Regions from separate parts of the Aeromonas genomosp. paramedia genome, predicted to be linked through region 2. Evidence: predicted binding sites of a transcription regulator. Region 2 holds the regulator's gene; each other region holds the start of a gene.
The links. Region 2 encodes LexA, which represses DNA repair genes until DNA is damaged. Its sites were predicted from a motif close to ANCTGTNTNNNNANACAGNT; they were not measured.
Positions count from the first base shown of each region.

Region 1 (9,795 bases), on a different contig from region 2:
TCTCGGCGATGCGCAGACGCTCCTGCTCCTTCGCCAGCTCGCGCCGGGCCTGATCGGCGTCTTCCTTGTCCTTCTCTTTCTGCTGCTGGGCAGCCTTGGGCTGAGCTTTCTGCTGCTGGATCTGCTGTGCCTGTTGCTCCAGGAACTCGCTGTCCAGCATCACTGCATTGACGATCTGTCCCTTCGACTCGGGGCGCTTGGGCTTGCTGAAGTCGACCCCGACCAGCAGTATGATGCCGATGATCAGATGCAGCAGCAGCGACGCGACGAGATAACCGGAAATACCACGCTTCACATCCATCTCCGTCAGTTCACCGGATCCGTCATCAGGCCAACCTGAGGCACACCGGCTTTCTTGAGGGCCACCATCAGCAGGATCACCTCTTCGTAACGCACGGACTTGTCACCCGCCACCACCACGGGAGCGTTCTGGTTGATGGCCAGATAGCCCATGGCCTTCTCGGTGATGTATTGCTGCATCGCCTCGGGCGTGCCGCTTGGCACTGGCTCGTCATCCGCCTCACCGGCCTTGATGACGTACTCACCCTCGGTGTTGACGCTGACGATGAAGGGGGGCTTGGCGTCCTCGGGCAGTTGCTCGGACTCCGCCTGGGGCAGGTCCACCTTGACCCCTTGCGTGATCACCGGCGTCACCGCCATGAAGATGATGAGCAGCACCAGCATGACGTCGATATAGGGCACCACGTTGATCTCGGCGACCTTCTTGCGCCGGATCCGCTGATAGGTTTGCATTTACTTGTCACCCTGCTGCTGTGCAATCTGACGGTTCAGTATGGTGGTGAACTCGTCCATGAAGTTGGCGTAGGCGTTCTCCAGCTTCTCCACCTTGTTGGTGAATCTGTTATAGAAAATAACCGCGGGAATGGCCGCGAACAGACCCATGGCGGTGGCGATCAGCGCCTCCGCGATGCCCGGTGCCACCATCTGCAGGGTCGCCTGCTGCACCTGGCCCAGGGCGATAAAGGCGTTCATGATGCCCCATACGGTACCAAACAGGCCGATATAGGGGCTGATGGAACCGACGGTCGCCAGCACTGGCAGGTTGGATTCCAGCTCGTCCACCGCACGGGACAGGGAGACGCGCATGGCGCGGTAAGTACCGTCCATCACCGCATCCTGGCCACGGGCACCGGCCTTGAGCAGGCGGGCATACTCCTTGAAACCGGAATAGAAGATGTCTTCCATGCCTTCGATGTCATCGCGGCGGGAGGAGGACTCCTGATAGAGACGGTTGAGGTCGACGCCGGACCAGAATCTGTCTTCAAACTGCTCCGAGGCGAGGTTGGCCGCCTTGATCACCTTGGAACGCTGGATGATCAGCGCCCAGGAGACGACCGACATGCCCATCAGGGTCATCATGACCAGTTTCACCAGCAGGCTGGCTTGCCAGAACAGACCAATAAACGAAATTTCAGCGTGCACTTAACAGCACTCCCTTGATTTTTTCAGGTATTGCAACAGGTTTCATTTGCGGATGACTGACACAGGCAATCTGTACCATGGCCTGGGTGATCAGTCGTCCATCAGCCGCCAGGATCTGCTGTGAAAAGCGCATGGAAGCACGTTTCACTTCAGTCACTTGCGTCAATACGGTCAGCAGTTCATTGAAGCGGGCCGCGGAGCGGAAATCGATCTCGGTGCGACTCACCACGAAGGCGATCCCCGCCTGCAACAGGACATCTTGCTCGATGTCGCCGGCGCGCAGGAACTCGGTGCGAGCCCGTTCCATAAACTTGAGATAATTGGCGTTGTAGACGATGCCTCCGGCGTCTGTGTCTTCGTAGTAGACACGTACCGGAAACTCAGAGACTTCCCCCATAAAAATCTGTGATCCATTCGACAGTCAGATGGGGGGCTATCATAGCGCAGGGCTGAATAGGAAAGAAGCAGGGGGAGACAGGGAAATCCCATCTCCCCCTGTTTTTTATGGCAGGCAATAACGGCCCATCCGCCGGGGGCAAAACCACGGCCGCACTGCGGGGTACAAAAGCAGAGGGAGGCAGAAAATGTCTGGCCTCCCTCTGTGTTTATGGCAGGTAATAACCGCTGGTCAGCCAGAGCCCGTACAACAGGCTTGGCAAGGCGAGCCAGGGGAAAAACAGCAGGCGCCCGACCAGGCTGCGGGGGTGAAACCCCAGTCCGTGCATGACACCGCAGCAGACCGCCCACATCAGCCAGGGGGCCAGCCAGAGACCGTGGTCACTGGTGTTGGCGGCCACCAGATTCGGTGCCTGCAAGATGGCGACGCCCAGCAGGGCCGCCGCCAGCAACATCAGACCTTGCCATGGCTGGCGCTCCAGGGGAGCGGCCAGCCGGGCGAGCCTGTCACTTGTCTTCATCGATCTGACGATCCAGGTTCTCGGTGTGCTCCAGCCAGAGCGCATTGATGATCCCAAACGCACAGGCCAGCAACAGCCCCAGGATCCAGGTGAAATACCACATATCAGGGCACCTTCTTAGTAGAGCGATTGTTGGTTGTCTTCGATGTGCTTGTTGCTCACCCGGCCAAACATCTTGATGTAGGTCCAGATGGTGTAAGCCAGCACTGTCGGTACGAAGACGACTGCGACTACCGTCATCACCTTGAGGGTGTTGAAGGAGGCGGTGGCATCCCACATGGTCAGGCTCTGGGACGGCTCCAGGCTGGAGGGCATCACGAACGGGAACATGGAGAAGCCCGCGGTCAGTATGATGCCGGCAATGGCCAGGGAGGAGAACAGGAACGCCATCCAGCCCTTGCCCAGCTTGGCCGCAAGCGCGGTCAGCAGGCTCATCACCAGACCCAGCACGGGGGCGGCAATCATCCAGGGGTAGAGGTTGTAGTTCTGCATCCAGGCACCGGCCTGCACCACCACTTCCTTGTGAAGCGGGTTGGTGACGGCGTCGGTGGCGACGGCGCCCACGATCACATAGCCATCCATGCCGCTCACCCAGACACCGGCCAGGGCAAACAGCACCAGGGTCAGCAGGGAGAAGATCATGGCGGCGGTGCGGGAGCGGGCCAGCACTTCACCTTCGGTCTTCATCATCAGCCAGGCAGCGCCCTGGGTCACTATCATGAACAGGCTCACCAGGCCAGCCAGCAGACCGAACGGGTTGAGCAGGCCGAAGAAGTTGCCGTGGTAGGTCAGCATCAGGAACTGGTTGAAGCTGAAGGGAACCCCTTGCAGCAGGTTGCCGAAGGCCACCCCGAAGATGACGGGGGGAATGGCACTACCGGCGAACAGCGCCCAGTCCCAGCTGGTGCGCCACTGGGCGCCTTCCTGCAGGGAGCGGTACTTGAAGCCGACCGGACGGAAGAAGAGCGCCATCAGGGTCAGGATCATGGCGATGTAGAAGCCGGAGAAGGCCGCCGCATAGACCATGGGCCAGGCCGCAAACAGGGCACCGCCCGCGGTGACCAACCAGACCTGGTTGCCTTCCCAGTGCGGCCCCATGGTGTTGAGCATCACCCGACGCTCCACATCCTTCTTGCCGACGAAGGGGAGCAGGGCACCGACCCCCATATCGAAGCCGTCGGTGATGGCGAAGCCGATCAGCAGCACGCCGACCAGCACCCACCAGACCAGACGCAACATTTCGTAATCAAACATGGGTTACTCTCCTTATGCCTTGCTCTGTTCGAAGTGGTACTTGCCCGTCTTCAGGCTGCTTGGGCCCAGACGCGCATACTTGAACATCAGGTACATCTCGATGATCAGCAGTACGGTGTAGAACAGGCAGATCCCGATCAGGGAGAACCAGATCTCGGACGCAGGGATATTGGATGCGGAGACTGAGGTCGGCAGCATCTCGGCGATGGTCCAGGGCTGGCGACCGTACTCGGCAACAAACCAGCCCGCCTCGATGGCGATCCAGGGCAGCGGGATGCCGTACAGCAGCGCCTTGAGCAACCACTTGCGCTCACCGATCTTGTGGCGAGTGCTGTCATAGAAGGCCAGACCGATCAGCACCAGCATCAACATGCCGCAGGCAACCATGATGCGGAAGGCGAAGAACAGCGGCAGCACCTGCGGGATGGAGTCATCCACGGCGGCCTTGATCTGATCGTCGGTGGCGTCGGTCACGTTGGCGGTGTAACGCTTGAGCAGCAGACCGTAGCCCAGATCCTGCTTCACCTCGTCGAAACGAGCACGGGTCTCGTCTGACTTGTCGCCGGATTGCAGCTTGGTCAGCAGATCGTAGGCGGTCATGCCGCTGCGCACGCGCACTTCATGCTCGCTCTTCAGATCCTTGAGACCGGTTACCTGACCGTCCAGGGAACGGGTCGCTATGATGCCGAGGGCATAAGGGATCTTGATGGCGTAGTCGGTGCGCATCTCTTCCTGGTTCGGAATGCCGAACAGAGTGAAGGATGCGGGGGCCGGCTCGGTGTTCCACTCTGCCTCGATAGCAGCCAGCTTCACCTTCTGCACTTCCCCGGTCTCGTAGCCGGACTCGTCACCCAGCACCAGCACGGAGAGGATGGAGGCCATGCCGAATGCGGCCGCGATGGCGAAGGAGCGACGGGCGAAGGCCACATCACGATTCTTCAGCAGGTAGTAGGAGGAGATGCCCAGCACGAACATGGCGCCCGTGGTGTAGCCCGCCGCCACTGTGTGGACGAACTTGACCTGCGCCACCGGGTTGAACACCAGATCGGCGAAGCTCACCATCTCCATGCGCATGGATTCGAAGTTGAACTCGGCACCGACCGGGTTCTGCATCCAGCCGTTGGCGACCAGGATCCAGAGGGCGGAGAGGTTGGTCCCGAGTGCCATCAGCCAGGTTGCCGCCAGATGCTGGCGCTTGCTGAGGCGATCCCAACCGAAGAAGAACATGCCGACGAAGGTGGACTCCAGGAAGAAGGCCATCAGGCCTTCGATGGCCAGCGGGGCCCCGAAGATATCGCCGACATAGTGGGAGTAATAAGCCCAGTTGGTACCGAACTGAAACTCCATGGTGAGCCCGGTGGTAACCCCAAGGGCAAAGTTGATACCAAACAACTTGCCCCAGAACTTGGTCATGTCCCGGTACACTGTGTTGTTGGTCATCACATAGACAGACTCCATGATCGCCAGGAGGAAGGCCATTCCCAGCGTCAGGGGTACAAACAGGAAGTGATAAAGGGCCGTCGCAGCGAATTGGAACCGCGATAGGTCTACCACATGCTCAGCAATCATGATGTTTCCTCACCGATTATTGGCACGGCTATTTTAAGTTTTAAGGACAAAGCTTCCATTGGAAGTCCCCGAATGGTCGATCACCCCTCGCGGACTGACCGGATTCGACTGCCACCACATTAACAACAAGGCAATATAGAGGAACAAAAAAAGCTAATGTTTAACATCTGGTAAACATTAACTGCAGTTCTATTCTCGCCTATAATGATGGCTGTTTTATATCATCTTTATTTGATTGAAATCAATGTAAACCCATCATCAATACATGCCTTTTCAAGGCAACTTACAAGCCGTTTCCCATTAATTTTGGGAGCTTGCTCACAAAAAAAATTAAACCGTAAATACTTGATTTAAATCAATTTTAACTCTCGTCAAAATAGTTTCAATTCTGTTAAACAAATAGATGATATGAGCAGGCTCGCCCTTATCAATCCGATATTTCAAGAATGGTGCAGGCCATCATGAAATCAATTTAAAACCAGCAAAAACACATGTTTATGCGGATAGGGCTACCTCGCAAATACATTAATTTATCTAATCCGAAACACATAGATTTTCTTGTTTGTCCGGCCCGGCAAGAGCTCCTACAATGCGCCTCGCAGTGAGGGCACACCTCTGGATACAGGCCGGTCATTCCGGGTTCCCGGTACGTATTCGATGAACATTTCGAACCTGTTTGTTGGGATTAATGATGAAAAAGTTTGTTGCCAAGACCATCCGTTACTACAAGCTTTCGTTCGTTCAACTCTATCAAATGAACCGACTCTGAGGCCTCGCGACGGCTCCTTTGTTTTTTCCCGACCGGTCTGCAGACGCACTCACTGTCTGTGAACATCCATCCTGAATTGTCTTTGCCCACCGCATCCGCCGTGGGCTTTTTTTTGCCCGGATAATAAAAAACCGCCCTTGGGGCGGTTTGTCGTTCAAAAGGCTGCTTTTACTGCTCATCTGGCCGTTGCAGGCCAAAGTGCGCATAAGCTCTCGGTGTCGCGATCCGCCCTCTGGGTGTACGTTGCAGATAGCCTTGCTGGATCAGATAAGGCTCCAGCACGTCCTCTATGGTGTCCTTCTCTTCCCCTATGGCGGCGGCCAGGTTGTCGAGACCCACTGGCCCCCCCATAAACTTGTCGATGACGGCCAACAATAGCTTGCGGTCCATGAAGTCGAACCCCTCATTGTCCACGTCCAGCATGTCCATGGCACGGGCCGCTATGGGTCCATCAATGCGACCATCGGATTTCACCTGGGCGAAATCCCGCACCCGTCTTAACAGACGGTTAGCAATCCGCGGGGTCCCCCGGGAGCGGCGAGCCACCTCCAGCGCCCCGTCCCCCGACATGTCGAGCCCGAGGCAGCGGGCGCTGCGGGAGACGATGTCGGTGAGATCCTTGACGTTATAGAACTCCAGGCGCTGGACGATGCCGAAACGATCCCGCAGGGGACTGGTCAGGGAGCCGGCCCGGGTGGTGGCCCCGATCAGGGTGAAGGGAGGGAGATCGAGCTTGATGGAGCGGGCGGCAGGCCCCTCTCCTATCATGATGTCGAGCTGGTAATCCTCCATGGCCGGATAGAGCACCTCCTCCACCACTGGGCTGAGGCGGTGGATTTCGTCGATGAACAATACATCGTTCGGTTCGAGGTTGGTGAGCAGGGCGGCGAGATCGCCGGCCTTCTCCAGCACCGGGCCCGAGGTGGTCTTGATATTGACCCCCATCTCGTTGGCCACGATATTCGCGAGCGTGGTCTTGCCAAGCCCGGGCGGGCCGAAGATCAGCAGATGATCGAGGGCCTCCCCACGCTGGCGGGCGGCCTCGATGAAGATCTCCATCTGGTCGCAGACGTGATCCTGCCCGGTGTAATCCGCCAGCTTCCTGGGCCGGATGGCCCTATCGATGACCTCGTCCTCGCGGGCGGCACCGGCCGAGATGAGACGATCCGCTTCAATCATGCACTACCTCACGCTCTGCATCCCCGCGGTCACAGTCCAGTGACCCGGGATGGTCCGCTTGCTTCATTGTCATCCTCACACCAGGCTGCGCAGGGATTCACGGATGATGGCTTCCACCGACATGCCCTCGCTGGCCACCTTGGCCACGATCTGGCTCGCCTGCTGCGGCTTGTAACCGAGCGCCACCAGGGCGCTGGCCGCCTCTTCGCTGGCATCGGGCGCGCGCAGCTGGCTCTCCTGGGCGGGCAGGCTGATGGCGGCAGGGGAGAAGAGATCGTGGCTGACCCAGCCCTTGAGGCGGTCTTTCATCTCCACCACCAGCCGCTCGGCGGTCTTCTTGCCCACACCGGGCAACTTGACCAGGGAGCTTATCTCCTCGCGCTCGACGCTCATCACGAACTGGGTGGCCGTCATGCCGGAGAGGATGGCCAGCGCCAGCTTGGGGCCGACCCCGTTGGTCTTGATCAGCTCGCGAAACAGCGCCCGCTCCTGCTTGTGGTTGAAGCCATAGAGCAGCTGGGCATCTTCGCGCACCACGAAGTGGGTGTGAATGACAGCTTCCTTCCCAAGCTCAGGCAGATCATAGAAGCAGCTCATGGGCATGTGCACTTCATAGCCCAGGCCCCCCACTTCGATCAGCACCTCAGGGGGTTGTTTCTCGATGATGACGCCTCTCAAGCGACCGATCATGTTCTCTTCCTCGCCACGCAGACTCTTGCAAATTGGGTCATAGCATAAAGAATAACTGGATAAGTATCCAGCATAGGGCTTGTCCCGCGATCTGCCGCTCCCCCTCCCCTGCCCGGGGGGACAAGACCCGTGCCAGCGCGGCCCTTCCCCCCTGCCTGGCTGAATTTAGCCCTTGGGCCACGGGGCTCGGCCTGTTAAAATTCCGCACTTGAAATTTTCCAGGGCCAAGGGCCCGAACTAGCGAAGGTCTACCGCGATGCGTACCAGCCAATATCTGCTTTCCACTCTCAAGGAAACCCCCTCCGACGCTGAAGTCATCAGCCACCAGCTGATGCTGCGCGCCGGCATGATCCGTAAACTGGCCTCCGGCATGTACGCCTGGCTGCCAACCGGTCTGCGGGTACTGAAAAAGATCGAGAACATTGTTCGCGAAGAGATGAACAATGCTGGTGCCATCGAAGTTTCCATGCCGGTGGTACAACCCGCCGAGCTGTGGCAGGAGTCCGGTCGCTGGGATGACTACGGCCCCGAGCTGTGCCGCCTGACCGACCGTCACAACCGTCCCTTCGTGCTGGGCCCGACCCACGAAGAGGTGATCACCGCCCTGGTCCGTTACGAAGTGAACAGCTACAAGCAGTTGCCGCTCAACCTCTACCAGATCCAGACCAAGTTCCGCGACGAGGTTCGCCCTCGTTTCGGCGTGATGCGCGGCCGCGAGTTCCTGATGAAGGATGCCTACTCCTTCCATATCGACAAGGCCTCGCTGATCGAGACCTACGAGAAGATGCACGCCGCCTACTGCGCCGCCTTCACCCGCATGGGTCTGAACTTCCGTCCGGTGCAGGCCGACACCGGCTCCATCGGTGGCACCGGCTCCCACGAATTCCAGGTGCTGGCCGAGAGCGGTGAAGACTTGATCGCCTTCTCCGATACATCCGATTACGCCGCCAACATCGAGATGGCCGAAGCGTTGGCACCAGCCGGTGAGCGCGCCGCTGCCACCGCAGCCCTGACCAAGGTCGCCACCCCGGCCGTTCACACCATCGACGAGGTTGCCGCCTTCCTCAACGTGGCGCCGACCGCCATCGCCAAGACCCTGCTGGTACTGGCCGAAGCGGACGAGCACGGCAAGCAGGCCGTTATCGCCCTGGTGCTGCGTGGCGACCACGAGCTGAACGAAATCAAGGCCGAGAAGCTGGCTGGCGTCGCCAACCCGCTCACCTTCGCCAACGACGAGCAGATTAAAGCGGCCGCCGGTTGCGACGCGGGCTCCATAGGTCCGGTCGGCTTTGCCGGTCGCATCATCGTCGATCGCAGCGCCGCCCATCTGAGCGATTTTGTTTGCGGCGCCAACGAGACCGGCTTCCACCTGACCGGAGCCAACTGGGATCGCGACATCGCTACCTACGAGGTTGCCGACCTGCGCAACGTGGTGGAAGGCGACCCCAGCCCCTGCGGCCAGGGCAAGCTGCTGCTCAAGCGCGGCATCGAAGTGGGCCACATCTTCCAGCTGGGGACCAAGTACTCCGAAGCCATGAAGGCGAGCGTGCTGAACGAGGGCGGCAAGTCCGTCACCATGGAGATGGGTTGCTACGGTATCGGGGTTTCCCGTCTGGTGGCCGCCGCCATCGAGCAGAACAACGACCAGTACGGCATCATCTGGCCGGAGGCCATAGCCCCGTTCGAAGTGGCCATAGTGCCGATGAACATGCACAAGTCCGAGCGCGTCACCGAGCAGGCGCAGCAGTTCTACGCCGAGCTGAAGGCCGCCGGTGTGGACGTCCTGTTCGACGACCGCAAGGAGCGTCCGGGCGTGATGTTCGCCGACATGGAGCTGATCGGTGTGCCGCACGCCATCGTCATCGGCGATCGCGGCCTGGACAACGGCGTGGTGGAGTACAAGTGCCGCCGCACCGGCGAGAAGCAGGAAGTGGCGATCAAAGACATCATCGCCATGCTCAAGGCCAAGCTGGG
Region 1 is NZ_JAAROG010000031.1:89,455-99,249, forward strand. Features, by position in the region: gene tolA (cell envelope integrity protein TolA) at 1-301, opposite strand, end outside; gene tolR (protein TolR) at 307-753, opposite strand; gene tolQ (protein TolQ) at 754-1,443, opposite strand; gene ybgC (tol-pal system-associated acyl-CoA thioesterase) at 1,433-1,840, opposite strand; gene HB860_RS21075 (cyd operon YbgE family protein) at 2,049-2,360, opposite strand; gene cydX (cytochrome bd-I oxidase subunit CydX) at 2,347-2,463, opposite strand; gene cydB (cytochrome d ubiquinol oxidase subunit II) at 2,478-3,614, opposite strand; gene cydA (cytochrome ubiquinol oxidase subunit I) at 3,627-5,183, opposite strand; gene ruvB (Holliday junction branch migration DNA helicase RuvB) at 6,121-7,131, opposite strand; gene ruvA (Holliday junction branch migration protein RuvA) at 7,207-7,821, opposite strand; gene HB860_RS21105 (proline--tRNA ligase) at 8,078-9,795, shown strand, end outside.
Region 1: the regulator LexA is predicted to act here: its motif matches at 7,875-7,894, upstream of ruvA (Holliday junction branch migration protein RuvA).

Region 2 (9,795 bases):
TGTGAGCCACCCCTTTTCATCGGCACGGGCGCTGGGTATGCTGGCGCCCGTTTCGCACCACCCCAGCCCCGCATCAGGATCCCGTCATGCTCGACATAGTGCTCTATCAACCGGAAATCCCGCCCAACACCGGCAACATCATCCGCCTCTGTGCCAACACCGGCTACCGGCTGCACCTGATAGAGCCCCTGGGTTTTGCCTGGGATGACAAGCGGGTGAAGCGGGCCGGGCTCGACTATCACGAGTTTGCCGAGGTGAAGCGCTGGCCGAGCTATGAGGCCTTTCTCGCGGCCGTGGCCCCCAAGCGGGTATTCGCCTGCACCACCAAGGGGCGCACCGCTCATTCGGCGGCGCAGTTCGCCCAGGGGGATGCCCTGCTGTTCGGGCCTGAGAGCCGCGGATTGCCGGCGGAGATCATCGAGAGCCTGCCGTTCGAGCAGCGGCTGCGCATTCCCATGCTGCCCCAGAGCCGCAGCATGAATCTGGCCAACGCGGTCGCTGTCTTCGTCTACGAGAGCTGGCGCCAGTTCGGCTATGAGGGATCTCTCTAGCCTCCGTCGGCGCGGCGCCCTCAGAGGCGGTGCCGACCATGAGACCCCGTCAGGCGGGTTCCCGGCCTTGACCCAGCAGGCGGCCGTCACGCTCCAGTTGCCAGCATAGCCAGCCCAGAGTCAGGCCCCGCCCTGTCATCAGCGCCGCCATCGCGGCCCACAAGGCCGCCACGCCCCACCCCTGGCACAGCCACCAGATCGGGAAGAAGCCGGCAAACACCGCCACCAGCATGCTGTTGCGCATCTCGCGAGCCCGGGTGGCCCCGATGAAGACCCCATCCAGCAGGAAGCACCAGACCGCCAGCAAGGGCATGGCGATGAGCCAGGGCAGTTGGCGGTTCGCCTCGGCGATCACCGCAGGGATGTCGGTAATATGGGCGATAAGCTGCCGCCCCCCCAGGGCAAACCCCAGGGCGAAGGCGAAGGCGATCAGCAAGGCCCAACCCAGGTTGAGGACGATGGCCTCCCGCAGCCCCTGCCTGTCCCGCCGTCCTATGGCACGCCCCACCATGGCTTCCACCGCGTAGGCAAAACCGTCCAGCCCGTAGGAGATCAGCATCAGGAAGTTGAGCAGCACCGCATTGGCGGCCACCGCCACATCCCCCAGCCTGGCCCCCTGCAGGGTCATGAAGGCGAAACAGAGCTGCAGGCAGAGGGAGCGGATGAAGATGTCCCGATTCAGGCCGAGCAGCCGCCGCACCGCGGGCCATCGCCACCAGCGCGACCAGGCGCCCTGCCACACCTCGGACGGGAGATGGCGCAGGCGGCGGCTCACCAGCCAGAGCCCCACCCCGAGCGAGCAGTAGTCCGCCAGCAGAGAGGCGGCAGCCACCCCCCTGACCTGCCAGCCCAGCCCCAGCACGAACCAGGCATCCAGCACCATGTTGACCAGGTTGCTCAGGATCAGCAGCAGCATGGGGCTGCGCGCATCCTGCATGCCCAGCAGCCAGCCCATGATGACCAGGTTGCACAGGGCCGCCGGGGCGCTCCAGATCCGCACCGAGACATAGTCGCCGGCATAGACCTGCACCTCGGGGGATCCCCCGCTGAGCCCTATGATGGCCGGCAAGAAAGGCAGCACCAGCAACAGCAGGGCCAGCCCCAGCCCGACGGCGAGGCCGAGCGCCCGCGCCAGGGTGTCCAGCTGCCCCTCGGCGCTGGCAGCGCCCTGGGCCTGGGCAGTCAGGCCAGTGGTGGACATGCGCAGGAAACCGAGCAGCCAGAACAGGAGGTTGATGAGGGTTGCCCCGACCGAGACGCCCCCGAGGAACCAGGCCTGACCGAGATGACCGATCACCCAGGTGTCCACCAGGCCGAGCAAGGGGGTGGTGACGTTGGAGAACACCATGGGCAGGGCCAGGGCAAACACGGCCCTGTGGCGGCGGGGATCCCTCAGCCAGGACGGCATCAAGCTGGGCACGATCTGCGCCGGCGGCTCACTCGTCGGCCAGCCGCACTATGCGTGCGAAGTCGGAGACCATGGTCTGCATGTCCACATGAGGCACCTCACCCGGGGCCACCTTGGGACGGAACATGGCCACCAGCTTGCCCTCGGGGCTGATCAGCACGATCGAGGCCGAGTGGTCTATGAGGTAATCCTTGCGTTCGCTCTCCACGATGGAATAGACGAGGCCAAGGTTGCGCACCAGGGGGAAGAGGGCGCGGTGGGGGCCGGTCGCCGCCTTGAACTCCGGATGGAAGAAGGCGGTGTAACTCTTGAGGCGGGCGCTGTCATCCCGCTGGGGATCCGCCGAGACGAAGACCACCTGGCTGCTGGGCGAGATCTTCTTCAGATCCGGGTAGATGGAGCGCAGATCCGCCAGGGCGGTCGGGCAGACGTCGGGACAATAGGTGTAGCCGATGAACAGGAAGGTCCAGTGCCCCGCCAGATTGGCGGCGGTGAAGGGCTTCCCATCCCCATCCGTGAGGGTGAAGGGATTGATGTCGCGCCCTACCGGATAATAATCCGCCTGCGCAGGCAGGGAGGGTTGGCTCCAGTAATAAGCCGCCATTATGCTGCCGACGAAGAGCAACAACAGCAGGGAAAAACGTGGTTTAACCATATAAAACAGAACCTTGCTAGTTCAACCAGCCAGATGGCGGGGCCAATGAAGGGCTATTGTAACCCGCCAGGCCCCGTTTCTGCCTAGTCCCGAGTCCGGATCCCGGTCAGGAAAGGGCCCCATAGGGAGGAGACAACCACTATCTCCCGGCCATGGCGGGGATAAAGAAAAGCCCCACACCGGGTGGGGCTCACACACTGTTCGGGGGACGGGCTCAGGGTCGCAGTCTTCGCTGCCCCTGAGAGCGCCGTATAGTGGCGTGCAGAGGAATGACCGGGGCCGTCCAAGGGGCATCTGGCAAACCTATGTCGTGGTGGCGGCGGAACAGACGAACCAGGCGGACAATCTTGTCCTTGGGGCACCCCAGCCAGATGGTCCAGCCATCGCCCTTGTGATAGACCCAGAGCGCATAAAACCACGTCATCCGACTGCCCTTGATGAATCGGGTGATGGAGGATGCGGGGGTTGCGGTTGCGGCCGGACCCGGATCCCACGGCGAGCTTGAAGCCATACCTGTCCTCCTTGCTCAACAGGCCACGCCGACCAGTGTGACTGCCATCGGGAGGCAGACCAGGCACCGTCGCGTACTGACTGTATTGAGTCGTCCTGCTGCCTGACGACTCTCCCTGTCCCGCACCGCCCCAGCTGTGATGCATCCCTGCTACCCATGCTGACCTGGCGGCACACTCAAGGTCATGGCGGTTATCCGGCCATGACACTGCGGGCCTTCTCAAAGGATATATCCGAAATGCACGATGCGTGGCGGTACTGTTTGCGGTGGATCCGGGCGGCGGCAATGGCGGGGATCGGGGAGGAAAGGAGATCGGGGAAAACGCACAAACGAAGGGGCCTCCCGCAGGAGGCCCCTTGGCATGTTCGATGGCTACATCCAGTCGGCGTTGCGAATGACCCCGACCGCCAGCCCTTCGATGGTCAGATGCTGGCTGGAGAGATCCACCTCGATGGGGGAGAGATCCTCGTTCTCCGGCAGTAGCCACACCTGGCTGCCCTTGCGCTGGAAGCGCTTGACGGTGACGTCTTCATCGAGACGCGCCACCACCACCTGGCCGTTGCGCACCTCCTGGGTCTTGTGCACCGCCAGCAGATCCCCATCCATGATGCCGATGTTCTTCATGCTCATGCCCTGCACCCGCAACAGGAAGTCTGCCCGCGGGTGGAACAGGGCGGGATCCACCTGATAGTGGCTCTCGATGTGCTCCTGGGCCAGGATGGGCTCGCCGGCCGCGACCTTGCCGATGAGCGGCAGGCCGTTCTCTTCTGGCGCGGCCTCCTCTTCCTCGAGCAGCAGACGGATGCCGCGGGAGGTGCCGGGCATGATCTCGATGACCCCTTTCTTGGCCAGGGCCTTCAGATGTTCCTCGGCCGCATTGGCCGACTTGAAGCCAAGCTTCTGGGCGATCTCGGCGCGAGTCGGCGGCATGCCGGTCTCGCTCATGTTCGCCTTGATAAGCTCCAGCACTTCAGCCTGGCGGGGGGTAAGGGGTTTCATAGCATAGGCACCTGTCTTTTTATACAGCACACTGGCAGTATATACAGTGCTGTGGCCAAGGCAAGGCGTTGCTGATATTTGTCCCCACCTTGTCGCAAAAATCCCGCACCTTCTATCCTGAAAAGGCACTCATCCTACCTCTCGGCGACAAGCCGTCGGTGATTTGCTATGCTCACGCCGCATTTTTTTGGAGAGCAGACGCACATGTCCCTTGGACAGAACATTTCCAGAGCCATCCTGCAATGGCCGGTCAGTGGCTTGGTCAATCACAAGAGCCTGCCGGAAAATCCCATCACGGAGCTCAAGCTGGATCCGGCAAGGCCCATCGTCTACGCCCTGAAAACCAGCTCGATCACCGACCTGATGACCCTGCAACAGTGCTGCGAGGATCTCGGCCTGCCCGGCCCCTTCACGCCGCTGGAGCTGGGTGGCCAGCTGCTGCCGCGCTACGTCTGTCTGGATCGTCCGCCTCCCCTGTTTGGCACGCGCAACAAGCCGCTGCCCTTCCTGCAGGAGTTCCACCAGCTGCTGGACTTGCACAAGCAGGATCCCGAGCTGGATATCCAGGTGGTGCCCGTCACCCTGTTCTGGGGGCGCGCCCCCGGCCGGGAAGGCGAGGAAGCCTCCGGCTGGAACATCATCAGCAGCCTGGCCCCGAACCGGCTCAAGAAGGCGCTGATCGTGATCCTGAAAGGGCGCGAAAACCTGGTGCGCTTCTCACCGCCGCTCTCATTGCGCTACATGGCGGACAAGCACGGCACCGACGAGGCCATCGCCCACAAGCTGGCGCGGGTGGCCCGCACCCACTTCAGCCGCCAGCAGCTGGCGGCCACCGGCCCCAAGCTGCCGAACCGCAACCTGCTGTTCAAGCAGTTGCTGGAGTCGAGCGTGATCCAGCAGGCCATCGAGGAAGAGGCCAGACGGGAGGGGATCAGCCTCGAAAAAGCCCAGAAGCGCGCCCATGGCTACATGGACGAGATCGCCTCCAACTTCTCCTACCGGCTGATCCGGCTCGGGGAGAGCTTCCTCGGCTGGCTGTGGAACAAGCTCTACCGCGGCCTCTCGGTCAACGGTGCCGAGCAGGTGCGCCAGCTCGCCCAGGAAGGGCACGAGATAGTCTACGTCCCCTGCCATCGCAGCCACATGGACTACCTGCTGCTCTCCTACGTCATCTACCACCAGGGCATGGTGCCGCCCCATATCGCGGCGGGCATCAACCTCAACTTCTGGCCGGCGGGCCCCATCTTCCGCCACGGCGGCGCCTTCTTCATCCGCCGCACCTTCAAGGGCAACCCGCTCTACAGCACGGTATTTCGTGAATACCTGAACCTGCTGTTTGCCAAGGGCTACTCGGTGGAGTTCTTCACCGAAGGGGGTCGCTCGCGCACCGGCCGCCTGCTGCCCCCCAAGACCGGCATGCTGGCCATGACGCTGCAGGCCATGATGCGCGGGCTGGACAGGCCGGTCACCCTGGTGCCCGTCTATCTGGGCTACGAGCACGTGATGGAGGTGAACACCTACCACAACGAGCTCAAGGGCAGCCGCAAGGAGAAGGAGAGCTTCCTGCAGGTGCTCGGCATACTGCGCAAGCTACGCAACTATGGCCGGGGCTTCGTCAACTTCGGCGAGCCGCTGACCCTCAACAGCTACCTCGGCGAGCACGTGCCGCACTGGAAGGAGAGCATAGGCCGGGAGGAGCGCCCGGAGTGGATGGCCCCCACCGTCAACCGGCTGGCCGAGCTGCTGATGACCCGGATCAACGATGCCGCCGCCGTCAACGGCCTGACCCTGAGCGCCCTGGCGCTGCTGGCCGCCGAACGCCATGCCCTGACCCGGGACGAGCTGCAAGCCCAGATCAACACCTATCTGGACCTGCTCAAGCAGGTGCCCTACAGCCCCCAGAGCACCATGCCGGACGAGGATGCCAGGACACTGCTGGATCAGGCCATGGAGCTCAACAAGTTCGAGGTGAGCGAGGACAAGTTGGGGCAGATCATCAGCCTCGATCGCTATCAGGCGATCCTGCTGACCTACTACCGCAACAACATACTCCACCTGTTCGCCCTGCCCTCCCTGGTGGCGGCCCTGATCGAGCGCTGCGAGGGGATCTCCCGCGGCGAGATCGTCGCCCGCTGCATCGACATCTACCCGCTGCTCAAGACAGAGCTGTTCCTGCGCTACGAAGAGGACGAGCTGCCGGAGCTGGTCGATGCCCTGCTGGCCGAGCTGCAACGCCAGCAGCTGATCGAGGCCCGCGACGGCGGCTACTGGGTCAATCCGGGCAACCAGATGCGTCTGCTGCTGCTGGCCGAGAGCATTCAGGAGACGCTGCAACGCTACGCCATAGTGCTGACCCGGGTGCTGGCCCAGCCCCACATAGAGGCGGAGCAGCTGGAGGCGGACGGCCTGATGATGGCGGAGCGCCTCGGCACCCTGCACGGCATCAACGCCCCCGAGTTCTTCGACCAGAAGCTGTTCAGCACCCTGATCCACACCCTGCGCAGCGAAGGCTATCTGGATCCGGGCTGCAAGCCGGATCTCGGCCGCTTCCAGGCCCTGGCCGACAACATAGTGCCGCTGCTGAGCAACAAGATCCGCCGCACCATACAGGCGGGCAACCGGCTCTGACCTCAAGAAGAGCCAGCCACAGAGCAACAAAAAGGCCGCATCATGCGGCCTTTTTTATCGACAGGGGCTGCTCACAGGTAGTGGGCGATCACCCCGAACAGCACCAGGGCCCCCACATAGTTGTTGTTGAGGAAGGCCTGGAAGCAGGCCTCCCGCTGACGCTCCCGGATCAGCCGCTGCTGATAGACGAACAGCGCCGCCGCCCCCAGCAGACCCCAGTAATAGCCGGACCCCAGCGCCATCAGCTGACCCACCAGAAGCAGAATGAGCAGGGTTGCCAGCTGCAGCACGCCGATGATCCGCTTGTCGTGACGGCCAAACAGGATGGCGCTCGACTTGAGCCCGAGCTTGAGGTCATCGTCCCTGTCCACCATGGCGTACTGGGTGTCGTAGGCGATGGTCCACAGCAGGTTGGCGAGAAACAGCAGCCAGGCGACGGGCGGCAGGGCATTGGCCTGGGCCGCATAGGCCATGGGAATGGACCAGGAGAACGCCATCCCGAGCACCAGCTGCGGGATGGGAATGAAGCGCTTCATGAAGGGGTAGCAGACCGCCAGCAGCAGGCCGGCGAACGACAGGCCTATGGTGAGCGGGTTCAGGGTCAGCACCAGGGCGAACGAGATGAGCGCCAGCACGGCGAACAGGATCAGCACCTCCCGTTCGTCGACCCGGCCCATGGGCAGCGGTCGCCCGGCGGTGCGTTTCACGTGGCCGTCGAAGTTGCGATCCGCATAGTCATTGATGACGCAGCCCGCCGAGCGCATCAGGAAGACCCCCACCACGAACACGGTCAGGATCCAGGGATCCGGCAGGCCGCCCGCCGCGAGACAGAGCGCCCACAGGGTCGGCCACAGCAGCAAGAGGGTGCCGATGGGCTTGTCGATGCGGGCCAACTGCACATAGGCCAGTCCCCGCTCCTTGGTTAACAGCTTCACTCCAGCTCCTTATGCGATGGCAGCGAATGAGACGATAGCGAGGGCAGGAAGAGTTCGTGGACCAGCAAGGGCCACTGCCCCAGATAGAGACGGGAGCGGCGCCCCCAGACGGTGGCGGCCTGGCACCAGGGATTGCTCGCGATCTCGAAGCAGGCCAGTTGCAGGTGATCGCGCCGTGCCGGTGCATCACCGAAGATGCGCTCCCCCAATGGCTGCTCCCCCAGATCCTGCAGGCCGCTCCCTTGCAGCGCCGCCTCGGCAAACAGGGTCCAGCCCAGAATGGCCGGCCCGGCATCACCGTGCAGGATCACCTCGCGGCAGATCCCCACGGGATCCGCAACGGCCACCAGCGTCTGCTCGTCCGCTCCCAGCGACACGCTGCGATTGCCGAGCAGTTGCACCGAGAGGTGACTATTGTAACGCCGCAGGCGCCGGGTCATGGAGTCGGCCTCCAGCAACCAGGGGCGCAGTGCCTCGGGGGGGGCACACTCTGCGGGTGCCCGCCAGGGGACGAGCTGGATGAGGGGAACAGTCAACTCGGACTTCACAGCTTCACCATCCGGAGATTTCCGTTGTCAGGTTAAAATCCCGTTTATTATCCGTAAATCAATGGCGAATTGTAAGAACATCCGTGCTTGACGGCCCCGATGGCAGCATCAAAAATGGGGCATCCGTCGCTGCCGAGCCATCTAGATGAAGATCTTCAGAATTCTGCTGGTGTTATCCCTGGGTTGTACCCTGTTGAATACCCACGCCTTCGCCAACGAGGAAGCGGCCGCCGATCCGGCCTCCGCCGCCGTCCAGCCGGGATTCGCCTATCACGCGCTGGATCCGGACATCATCACCAACTACCTCGGCGACGGCAAAACCCTGGGCTATGTGCGGGTGACGGTGGAGCTGATGGCCGAAAACGCCGCCGATCTCAAGTTGCTGGAGCAGCACGACCCCCTGATCCGCGACGCCATCATCCGCCTGATTGGCAGCAAGACGGGGGCCCAGATCAAGTCCCTGGTGAGCCGGGAAGAGCTGCGCAAGGAGTGCGAGGCCAAGGTCAACGAACTGCTGGTCAGAGAGACCGGCAAGAAGGCGGTACGCGAGCTCATCTTCACCAAGTATCTTTATCAGTAATGAACCGCGAGCAGGGTGCCGACCGGCAGTCTGCTCTCCCTACCGCTCCCATTCACTGTCGAGGAAGTCATCGTCATGGGCCACAAGACGCTGTGTGAATGGCGCCGTCACGAGATCCCCGCCGATCTCAAGACACTGCGCAAGATATTGCGCAAACCCAAGTTCGTGTGCGGCAAGTGCGCCCGCAGCGCCAATGACAAAGAGTACCTGTGCCAGCCGCTACGGCTGAAGGAGAAAGGGGAGTAAGTCCCCCGCAGCTTGCCGCTCAAGCGTCTGAAGAAGGGGGGGGCCTATTGATCGGTCCAGCCCTGACGGCCCTGCGCAAACAGTCTGCGGGCCTGGACGTCATTGGGGCAGACACCGCGGTACTCCTCCCCCGATCGCCCGGCCAGATAGAGGTGCTCCGGGCGGCAATACCAGGCCAATCCCTTCTGGCGGCCCTGCTGCCACATGGCAACGTCCACCTTGTCGCCGCACTGGGTCTGGTGGAATGCCACCCTGTCGTCGGCAAACCCCAGCTTGCCATCGGCTTCCCCGACGTCGCTCCACACCTTTTCGCAGGGATCGTCCGAGTTGGAGACACAGCCCCCGAGCAGGGTGGCACAGAGCATGATGACGAGTGAGCGCATAATCATCCTTGGGCGTTGTTTGAGTGGTTTATGGCGTCTCTGGCCTGACGGGCATCCCTCTTCCCACAGCGCCATTTGAGCAGTTCATTCTAACCAGAGCCTCGCCCGGCCACCAAGGGGCATGCTGCCGAACGCACAAAAAATCGGGCGGGCCACCAGGCCCGCCCGCACGCGTTACAGGGAGTCATTGATCGTCGAGAGGGTCATAGTCCTGCCAGCCCTCGTCGTCCAGCTCCTCCAGCTCGTCTTCCCAGGATTCCGGCTCCCACTCATCGTCGAGCTCGAAATCCGGCGTCTGCGTACCCATGCTCATTCTCCTTGGATAGTGCACCGGCCTTCAAAGTCTATCCA
Region 2 is NZ_JAAROG010000030.1:22,272-32,066, reverse strand. Features, by position in the region: gene HB860_RS20590 (ATP-binding protein) at 1-5, shown strand, start outside; gene trmL (tRNA (uridine(34)/cytosine(34)/5-carboxymethylaminomethyluridine(34)-2'-O)-methyltransferase TrmL) at 87-551, shown strand; gene HB860_RS20580 (MATE family efflux transporter) at 601-1,959, opposite strand; gene HB860_RS20575 (SCO family protein) at 1,988-2,614, opposite strand; gene HB860_RS20570 (hypothetical protein) at 2,829-3,038, opposite strand; gene lexA (transcriptional repressor LexA) at 3,498-4,124, opposite strand; gene plsB (glycerol-3-phosphate 1-O-acyltransferase PlsB) at 4,329-6,752, shown strand; gene ubiA (4-hydroxybenzoate octaprenyltransferase) at 6,824-7,687, opposite strand; gene HB860_RS20550 (chorismate--pyruvate lyase family protein) at 7,684-8,235, opposite strand; gene HB860_RS20545 (flagellar basal body-associated protein FliL) at 8,381-8,815, shown strand; gene HB860_RS20540 (hypothetical protein) at 8,891-9,061, shown strand; gene HB860_RS20535 (DUF2799 domain-containing protein) at 9,106-9,450, opposite strand; gene HB860_RS22245 (hypothetical protein) at 9,629-9,751, opposite strand.

Region 3 (9,795 bases), on a different contig from region 2:
CGTGGAGGAAATTTTAACTCTCACCTTTCTCAAAAGGTAACTGACTCTTGCGAAAGTTGGCGCTCTCTGTTGTATCAGCTCCTCGTTTGGAAAAAAATTCCCCGTCCAAAATTTACCTGTCCAGCGAGCTTTGAATAGACTGTTCAACCTTCGGTGGCTTTTACCTCGCCACCGGCAGGTCCTCCCAGCGTGTGGTGTAACAGGGACTCAGGTGCTCTTGTCGCATCATCCACTCAGGCGACCCCGTGCCTTGGCTGGCAAAGCCTACCCCTCCCAACCCCTTGGCTTTGATCTGATCCATCACGGCCATCAGCGCGTCCGATTGAGCGGAGGACGGGGCAAACAGGTCAGCCTGTTGCTGCCCCTTGGGGGTGAACTCACTCAGCATGACGCCACCCTTCTGATAGCGGTAACCGTCGCGCCAAATCTGCGGTAGCAGCACGTTCACTTGCTGCAGCAGCAACCGGGTGTCATCGCTAGGGCAGACCAGCCGGATGCCCGCCTGCTCACTGTAGTAAGGGGCTCGTTCATCAAAGGGGCTGGTCCGCACGAACAGGTGCACCCGCTGGCAGCACATCCCCTCGGCCCGCAGCTTCTCGGCTGCGCGAGCCATAAAGCCTGACAACGCTTGAGCCATTTCCCCACGGTCAGTCACGCGCTCCCCAAAGGAACGGCTCGAGAGGATCTGCTGCTTCGCCGCCGGTTCAACGGTCAGCTCCGCGCAAGGCAGGCCACGCAGCTCCTGTACGATCCGCTCGACCACCACGCCGTATTGGGCGCGTAACCCTTTGGCATCGCTAGCCACCAAGTCAGCCACAGTGTTGATGCCTTGTGCCACCAACTTGGCTCCCAAGCGCCGCCCTATGCCCCACACCTCATCCACCGGGGTGATGGCCATCAGCCGGGCACGGCGTAGCTCGTCACGCAAATCCACGACGCCGCCCGTGGCAAGCCACTTCTTGGCTGCATAGTTGGCCAGCTTGGCGAGGGTCTTGGTGGGGCCGATCCCAACCCCTACCGTTAGGCCGGTCCACTGCCACACTCGCTGCCGGATCTGTTGTCCATAGGCTGTCAGGTCCCCGGCAAACGACTCCGACAGTGACAGGAATGCTTCATCGATGGAGTAGACCTCCAGCTCGGGGGCCATGGTCTCCAATGTGCTCATCACCCTGCCAGACATGTCTCCATAGAGCGCGTAGTTGGAGCTGAATGCCACACCGCCATGCGCCTCGAACTGCTCGCGGATCTTGAAGTAGGGCCCGGCCATCTTGATACCCATCGCCTTGGCTTCGGGGCTGCGCGACACCACGCATCCATCGTTGTTGGAGAGCACAACGATCGGGCGGCCACGCAGCTCAGGGCGAAACAGCCGCTCACAGCTGGCGTAGAAGTTGTTTACATCAACGAGCGCTATAGCCATCACGCTGCCTCAGATTGCCGATCACATGGGTGACCACTCCGAACAGCTCCAGGGAGAGGCTCATGCAAGGGTCGATAGGCGCGAACGCCGGATTGGCTGGCAGCAGCCGCAACCTCGGCTTGAGCTGCAAGGTCTTTACCGTGAAGCCGCCGTCAAGCAGTGCAATTACCACATCACCATGGCGCGGGGTCAGGCTCTTATCGACTACCAGCAAGTCACCGGGAAAGATGCCGACCCCGGTCATGCTCTCCCCCTCGGCACGCAGATAGAAGGTTGCTGCAGGGTGCGACACGCAGTGGGTGTTAAGGTCCAACTTCCCTTCCAGATAGTCGCTGGCTGGGCTGGGAAAGCCGCAAGAGGCGCGGTGTAAGAACAGCGGGATGGTCACCTCGGCGGGTGATGGGTCTGGGGTTAACAGCTTCATGGCAAAACACCTGTATTTATATACAGCCATTATAGCGCACCACCTTTGAACCAGCGCAAGTCCCGCATGCCACTGATGACGTACCATGGCGCCAACAAATAACAAAGAGGTCAGTATGAGTCACAATCTGTGTGCCCTACCGAAAGAGCAGCAAGAACGGGTCGAGGTCGAGAAGGCCGCCGCATATGCGGTATGGAAGGAGCGCAACGGTTACTTGGCCAGCGCAGAAAGCGAAGCAAGCCAGCATAAGGGTGAGCTGGGCAGCTACTTTCTTGAGCAAGTGGGTAAATACCAACGAGGTTAATTCTCTCAAGCTGGACTGATCGCGCCTCAGTGGACGATCTTGCCATCACGCATCCGCCTGAAAACACGACATGTTAAAAACCTCAGTATCGAGGCTGAGCGGCTGGCCCGGTATAGTCAATAGAGTTCACGTCAGAGGAGAGATGCAATGAGTCACCAACCCGGCTTTTGGTTAGCGACACGCCAGTGGTCGCTGGCCGCACTGCTGCTGAGCCTAACGCCGCAAGTCGTGTTTGCAGCCGACTGCACCTATCGAAAAGATGCATTGGGCCATACCCGCTATCAATGTGACGATGGCAAGCAGGGCACCTTACGTGAGGATGCGCTTGGCAACATCAAAGACTCGGGAACCGGAACGACCTGGCGTAAGGACGCGCTCGGCAATCTTAAGGGGAGCGATGGCACTACCTATCGGCAAGACGCGCTGGGCAATATTCGCGGCAGCAATGCCAAAACCGGTGAACGGGTGACATGGCGTGAAGATGCACTTGGTCAGTTGCGTGCATCTGATGGCACCGTCTGTCGAACCAACGCGCTGGGACAACTCAAATGCCGTGGCGAGAGCACACCGCCGGCCTTGCTGGAAGGCAAATGATGGCTTTTGCAGCAAACGATCTGCCTATCCGTCACTGATGTGATATCCACCATGGTTGCCACGGGGTCAAGTGGGTAAACTCGTTGGCAATCTCTGGCGTGCTCACCCGTATGGGTGCAAACAATCGCCTCTTTTCGTTTTCCATGCGCCCTTGGCGCAAACTGACTCTTATTGGAACCCTTTCCATGGCTATCAAGAAAAACGAACTCTACTCCTCCCTGTGGGCCAGTTGCGATGAACTGCGCGGTGGCATGGACGCCTCCCAGTACAAGGACTATGTGCTCACCCTGCTGTTTGTGAAGTACGTTTCCGACAAGGCCAAGGGTAACCCCTACGCCATGATTGAGGTGCCGCACGGGGCGAGTTTTAGTGACATGGTGGCGCTCAAGGGGACCGCGAATATCGGCGAGGCGATCAACCTCACCATCTCGGCGCTGGCCGAAGCTAATGATCTCAAGGGCGTCATCGACATCGCCGACTTCAACGATGAGGACAAGCTCGGCAAGGGCAAGGAGATGATCGACCGCCTGACCAAGCTGATTGGCATCTTCGAGGGGCTGGATCTCTCCGCCAACCGCACCGAGGGCGATGATCTGCTAGGCGATGCCTACGAATACCTGATGCGCCACTTTGCCACTGAATCGGGCAAGTCCAAGGGGCAGTTCTATACCCCGGCCGAGGTGTCGCGCATTCTGGCCAAGGTGATCGGCATCAGTCGCCAGACGCCGCAAGATGCCACCGTCTACGACCCCACCTGCGGCTCCGGCTCCTTGCTGCTCAAGGCCAGTGACGAGGCGGGACCCAAGGGGCTCACCATCTACGGTCAGGAGATGGATAACGCCACCAGCGCCTTGGCGCGCATGAACATGATCCTGCACGACAATCCGACCGCCAAGATCTGGAAGGGCAATACCCTGGCCGCGCCCCAGTGGAAGGAGGGCAACAACCAGCTCAAGTGCTTCGACTTTGCCGTCGCCAACCCGCCCTTTTCCAACAAGAACTGGACCAGCGGCCTGGATGCTGAGCACGATGAGTTTGGCCGCTTTGTCTGGGGGGTACCGCCGGAGAAAAACGGCGATTACGCCTTCTTGCTGCACATCATCAAGAGCCTCAACAGCCGTGGCAAGGGGGCGGTGATCTTGCCCCACGGCGTGCTGTTCCGTGGCAATGCCGAGGCGCGCATCCGCGAGAATCTGCTCAAACAGGGCTTTATCAAGGGCATCATCGGCCTGCCTGCCAACCTCTTCTACGGCACCGGCATTCCGGCCTGCATCATCGTCATCGACAAAGAGACGGCGCACCAGCGCGCCATCCAGGCCAACGGCTATACCAGCCAGCGCCTGTTTATGATCGATGCCAGTAAAGGCTTTATCAAAGATGGCAACAAGAACCGGCTGCGCGAGCAGGACATCCACAAGATTGTCGATACCTTTACCCGCGAGCAGGTAATTCCCCGTTACAGCCGCGCCGTGCCGCTCTCCGAGATCGCCGCCAACGACTACAACCTGAATATTCCGCGCTATATCGATGCCAGCGAGGCCGAAGATCTGCACGATCTGGCCGCCCACCTTAAAGGCGGCATTCCCAATCGGGATATCGACGCCCTGGGCGCTTACTGGCAGGTGTTTCCGACCCTGCGGGCCGATTTGTTTGCCCCGGCCCATGCGGGTTATAGCCATGGTCTGGTGGAGGCCGCCAAGGTCAAGGGCACCATACTGGCGCACCCCGAATTTGTACGTTTTGCATCTGCTTCACTCGAACCCTTCTCGCGCTGGTTTACCGAGTGCCATCTGCCGGAGATTGAGCCGGGCGAATCGCCCAAGGCATTGATCGAGGAGATCAGCGAATCGCTGCTCGCCGCCTATGCGCCGTTGCCGCTGATCGATAACTACGATATCTACCAGCTGCTGATGGACTACTGGCATGCCGTGATGCAGGACGATGTCTATGTGCTCTCCCAGGATGGCTGGGCGGCGGGCAAGGTGCTGCGCGAGCTTAAAGTCGATAGGGGCGAGAAGCTCAAAGAGACGCCGGATCTGGTGCTAGGCAAGAGTAAATACAAGGCCGAGCTGCTGCCACCGGCGCTGCTGGTGGCACGCTTCTTTGCCGACGAGCAGGCTGCAATCGACGCCTTGCAGGCCGCCGCGGATGAGGCAAGCCAAGCCTTGGAAAGCAATCTGGAAGAGCAGGGCGGCGAGGAGGGGCTGCTGAGTGACGCGGCCAACGACGCGGGCAAGATCAACCCCGCCAGCCTGAAGGCGCGGCTCAAGCAAGCCAGCGATGCCGAGGAAAAGGCGGCGCTGAAAACCGCCATCAAGCTGTTCGAAGCCGAAAGCAGTGCTAAAAAGGCGGTAAAAAAAGCGCAAGAGGCGCTGGATCGGGCGGTGGTTGCCCGTTACCCCAAGCTTCTGGAGAGTGAGATCAAGCAACTGCTGGTGGAGGATAAGTGGCGCGCCAGTTTGCAGGCCGCCATTGAGGCGGAGATTGAGCGCATCACCCAGCAGCTGGCCAACCGCGTCAAAGAGTTGGAGGAGCGCTACAGCGCCACCTTGCCGCAACTGACCCAGCAGGTCGCAGCTCTGGAGGCCAAGGTCGCCGCTCATCTGAAGAGCATAGGGCTGGAGTGGGCATAATGGCAGAACAGATGATGCAAGAGGCAGCAGGCAAGGCGATCCCGGCAGGCTATCAGCAGACCGAAGTGGGGGTTATTCCGGAGGCTTGGAATATTAAGGAGTTACAGCATCTGTGCCGAGTGCCAATCACCTATGGGATCGTGCAATGTGGACCACATATCGTGAACGGTATTCCATATGTGCGTGTTTCAGATATGACGGACAGAGAGCTTAATGTGGATGGAATGCTTAGAACGAGTGTGGAAATTGCAGCAGCATTCGCAAGATCTAGAGTAGATGAAGGAGATATTATTTATGCTCTTCGTGGGAAATTAGGTCACGTAAGGAATGTCCCGCCTTCTGTCGCAGGAGCTAATTTAACGCAGGGTACGGCAAGAATATCCCCGTTGCCAAATGTGTCAAATAAATATATTTACTGGGCGTTGCAAAGTCCTAATGCATTAGAGCAGGCAGCTCAAGAGGCGAAAGGAAGTACGTTTTTTGAAATAACATTGGCTAATCTAAAAAAAATTAAAATTCCAGTTCCAAATGATTCAGGCGAACAAACCGCCATTGCCAATGTGCTGTCGGATAGCGATGCGCTGATCGATGCGTTGGAGCAGCTGATCGCCAAGAAGCAGGCCATCAAGAGCGGCACCATGCAGCAACTGCTGACCGGCCGCACCCGCCTGCCTGCCTTCGCCCTACGCCCCGATGGTACGCCTAAAGGCTATAAACCCAGCGAACTGGGAGATATTCCGGATGATTGGGAAGAGATTTCAATTGGTCAGGATGCTGTACTAAAAGCTCGTATTGGTTGGCAGGCTCTGACAACGAAAGAGTATCAAGTCTCAGGTGATATTTATCTGGTGACTGGTATCGATTTTGATGCTGGGGCTGTGATGTGGGATAAATGCTGCTATGTGAGTGAATGGCGTTATAAACAAGATACTAATATCCAGCTCAGAGAAAATGATGTCTTGATCACTAAAGATGGAACTGTTGGTAAAGTTGGATATGTATCAGCACTAGAGAAGCCCGCTACACTCAATAGTGGGGTTTTTGTTATTCGCCCCAAAAACAATAGTTTTGTACCGCGCTACCTGTTTTATGTTCTCACATCTCGACTCTTTAACGATTTCATGAATCAAATAACGGCTGGTTCAACCATAACCCACCTTTATCAAAAGGATTTTGTAAATTTCGAGTTCTCTGCTCCGAATATAGAAGAACAAACCGCCATTGCCACTATTTTATCCGATATGGATAACGAGCTGCAGGCATTGACCCAGAAGCTGGAGAAGGCCCGCGCCCTCAAACAAGGCATGATGCAGCAACTGCTGACCGGCAAAATCCGCCTGCCGCTGGCGGCGGGGGCATAAGTGCCTCTCCCTTTTCAGGGGGGCGTTCCTCCCCCTTTGCAAGGGGGAGATTAAGAGGGGGCTATCAAAAAAATCAATAAAATCAAATAGATATAAAATAATTGGCAAAATCAATAAGATATAACTTATTGATTTTATTGGTATTATATATTCTCGTCTGGCGCTTTAGCCGCAAGGCATAACCCTATCTTCCCCTTGTACCTGTCTGCTCCGGGAAGAGGCGACTCAGGGGAGGGCTCGGCGGTCTGTGTGCCACAGGGCAACACCGGATCATGGTATATCAGCGTCAGCATGGCTCAGCCCCCCGGAGCAATCGCACCGCGCCGGATGTCTCGGGCCCAGCCAGTGCGGAGTTTGCTTGATGGTTGCTTGACTGATGCGGTTGTTTTGTGCGGCTGTTTTTATTATGTTGTTGAAATATCGATATAAATCCAGCTTTAGTTGTTTGATTGACTGCTGTGGTTGCCCCCAGGGATAACCATAAAAACAGGCCGCAGGATAGCGGCCCTTATAACTGAACATCGGGATAGCGAAATGAACGCCGAAAGCCTGCACACACCAGAAGTCATTGCCTCCATGCAGGAGCAAGCAGTTAAGGTTCGGGTAATGGACTTTGCCGAGTTGTGTACTGAAGGCGCGGCATTACAACTCGATCACTATCAGCGGCCCTATGTGTGGGATTCACTCAAGGTGAACCAACTGCTGGATGATTTGCACGAGTTCAAAAAAAACAACACAGAGCATGTCTACTACCTCGGTACTGTGTTGCTGCACCGGCACGATGAGAAGCTGGCGAGGTTTGTTATCGATGGCCAGCAACGGCTCAGCACGCTGGCCGTACTGCACCATGCTTTGCATGGTTCGTTACCCCAGGGAATAGCATTTCATTATCGCTCGCCCATTTCGGCGCGTAATTTACGCGAGACTCGACGGCTAATAGCCGAGCGAGATCCTGCCAAGCTCGATCCTTCCATCTTTGATCAATTGCGTTTTACCGTGATCACGGTAGAGCGGGAGGATCTGGCCTTTACCTTTTTTGACACCCAGAACCATCGTGGCGTGCCACTCAATGCGACCGACCTGCTCAAGGCTTATCATCTGCGGGCGGTCAGCGGGACGGATAAAACAGATACTGAAGCGTTGCAAAAAATCTGTGCTCAGCGTTGGGAGTCGGTGCAAGCGGCAGGCCCTCAGCGACAAATGAACCAACGGCAGGATTTTGCTCCTGTCCTGTTCAATCACTTCCTATGGCGCGCGCGTAACTGGCGGGGCAGTAAGTGCATTGAGCGTGAAGATCATGATCGCTTGCTAGAAACCTTTCAGCACAAGAGCATCTCGGATCAGAACAGCGATGAGATCCCGCTTTACCCGGGGCACCGGAATCAGTTTGCCAGTTCATTGACATTACAGGGCTGCGATGATTATCAACTTGCGTTGTCGCCAGTTCAGGTGGGCTGGAATTCGGCGAGTTTGCCATTCACCCTGCGGCAACCGATCCACAAGGGGGTAGGGTTTTTCCTCTATGCGCAAAAATATGCGGCCTTGCTCGATGCACTCCTGTATCAAGCAAGCAGCAATCAGGAACTGCTTAAGTTTCGTGATTTTTATCGGCGGGTCGTGTGTGTTAATTCCAGCTATCTGCAAGAGCTCTTCAAGTTGGCCCTGCTGATGTATGTGGATCGATTTGGCTATCAACAGTTATCAACGGTGGCGATTGGGTTGGAGTTGGTTCTGGGCGGATTACGGCTTAAAAACAGTTACATCTTCCAGACATCACCACTTAAATACCTCAAAGATGCACCATACAACCTGCTGGATGAGATAAGTGGTGCCTATCGCCCGGAGGAGGTGAAAGCCTTTCTTCGGTCTGAAATCGCGCGCAGTGAGGGATATAAAAAAGCAGCGGGTATCACTCGGGGTCATGGGGTGCAGGGGCGTTATCTGGATGCCTTGCTGGAGTATTTGGGGAAAGAACCAGTCGCGGACAGTAACAACTGGGTACTGGCCTGTTGGTCGGGGGAGTGAAGCCTAAGATGCAACACGAATCAAAATTGACCTCGTTGACCGAGATTATTGCCGATAAACGCCTCTTCAATATTCCCATCTATCAGCGGCTCTACGTCTGGGGCAGTGACCAGATCAAGGTCTTGCTCGATGATCTGGTGGGTGCCTGTGAAGCGGACAAGGATGTGTTCTATCTGGGCGGCGCATTGGTTATTGAGCAGGGGAAGACCCAGTGCGGACACCCTTTGCTGGATCTTATCGATGGTCAACAGCGTTTTACGACCCTGTGGTTGCTGAGTGTGGTGCTGGAGCGTCTGCTTCCCACTTCAATGACAGTGCACACCAGCGTTAACCCGCTTCACGATTTTTGCGGTGCCTGGTTAGGGGAAGGTCGTGAGCCGCGCATTCGGTTTGCCATTCGCCCCGGTGTTAGCCGATTTTTTACGGCGTTGCTGGAAGGTCGTGCCGTACCCGATGAGCCGGAAGCCGCTGCGTTGGGTTATGCCATGCAGGTCATAGAGGGATACTTCACAGATGGGACGAATAAACGTCGCCATGTTGATCTTGTCAAACTAGGTATGTTTATCCGGGATCGGGTAAAGCTGGTCTTGACCCGCGTACCGGCCAATACGGATCTCAACAAGCTGTTTGAGGTCATCAATAATCGTGGTGTCCAACTGCAGCATCACGAGATCCTCAAGGCACGCTTGCTGGCACTGTTGCCGGAGCGCAGTGAGCGGGACGTGTATGGCCAGATGTGGGATGCCTGCTCGTTTATGGGTGCCTATGTCGAAAAAAACCTGCGGGCTGTCAAGGGGCTCAAACTGATGCCACTTTATGATGCAGAGGCAGGAAAACAGGATCGAGAGCGACTAGCCGATCCCGTTGCGGTACGCGATGCACTGCGGGAGCTTGGCAGACAACAGGAACTTGAGCCTCAGTCACTAGAGGATATTCTCAAAAATGGGGCGCTTCTTATTGAGCCTTCTGATGAGAACTCCAAAGACGAGGAGAGTTATGAAGCAGATGATGTGCGCAGCATTATCGGCTTTCCC
Region 3 is NZ_JAAROG010000003.1:388,238-398,032, forward strand. Features, by position in the region: gene umuC (translesion error-prone DNA polymerase V subunit UmuC) at 161-1,420, opposite strand; gene umuD (translesion error-prone DNA polymerase V autoproteolytic subunit) at 1,401-1,844, opposite strand; gene HB860_RS04360 (DUF3283 family protein) at 1,960-2,148, shown strand; gene HB860_RS04365 (hypothetical protein) at 2,296-2,742, shown strand; gene HB860_RS04370 (type I restriction-modification system subunit M) at 2,928-5,375, shown strand; gene HB860_RS04375 (restriction endonuclease subunit S) at 5,375-6,736, shown strand; gene HB860_RS04380 (DUF262 domain-containing protein) at 7,271-8,761, shown strand; gene HB860_RS04385 (DUF262 domain-containing protein) at 8,770-9,795, shown strand, end outside.
Region 3: the regulator LexA is predicted to act here: its motif matches at 1,853-1,872, upstream of umuD (translesion error-prone DNA polymerase V autoproteolytic subunit).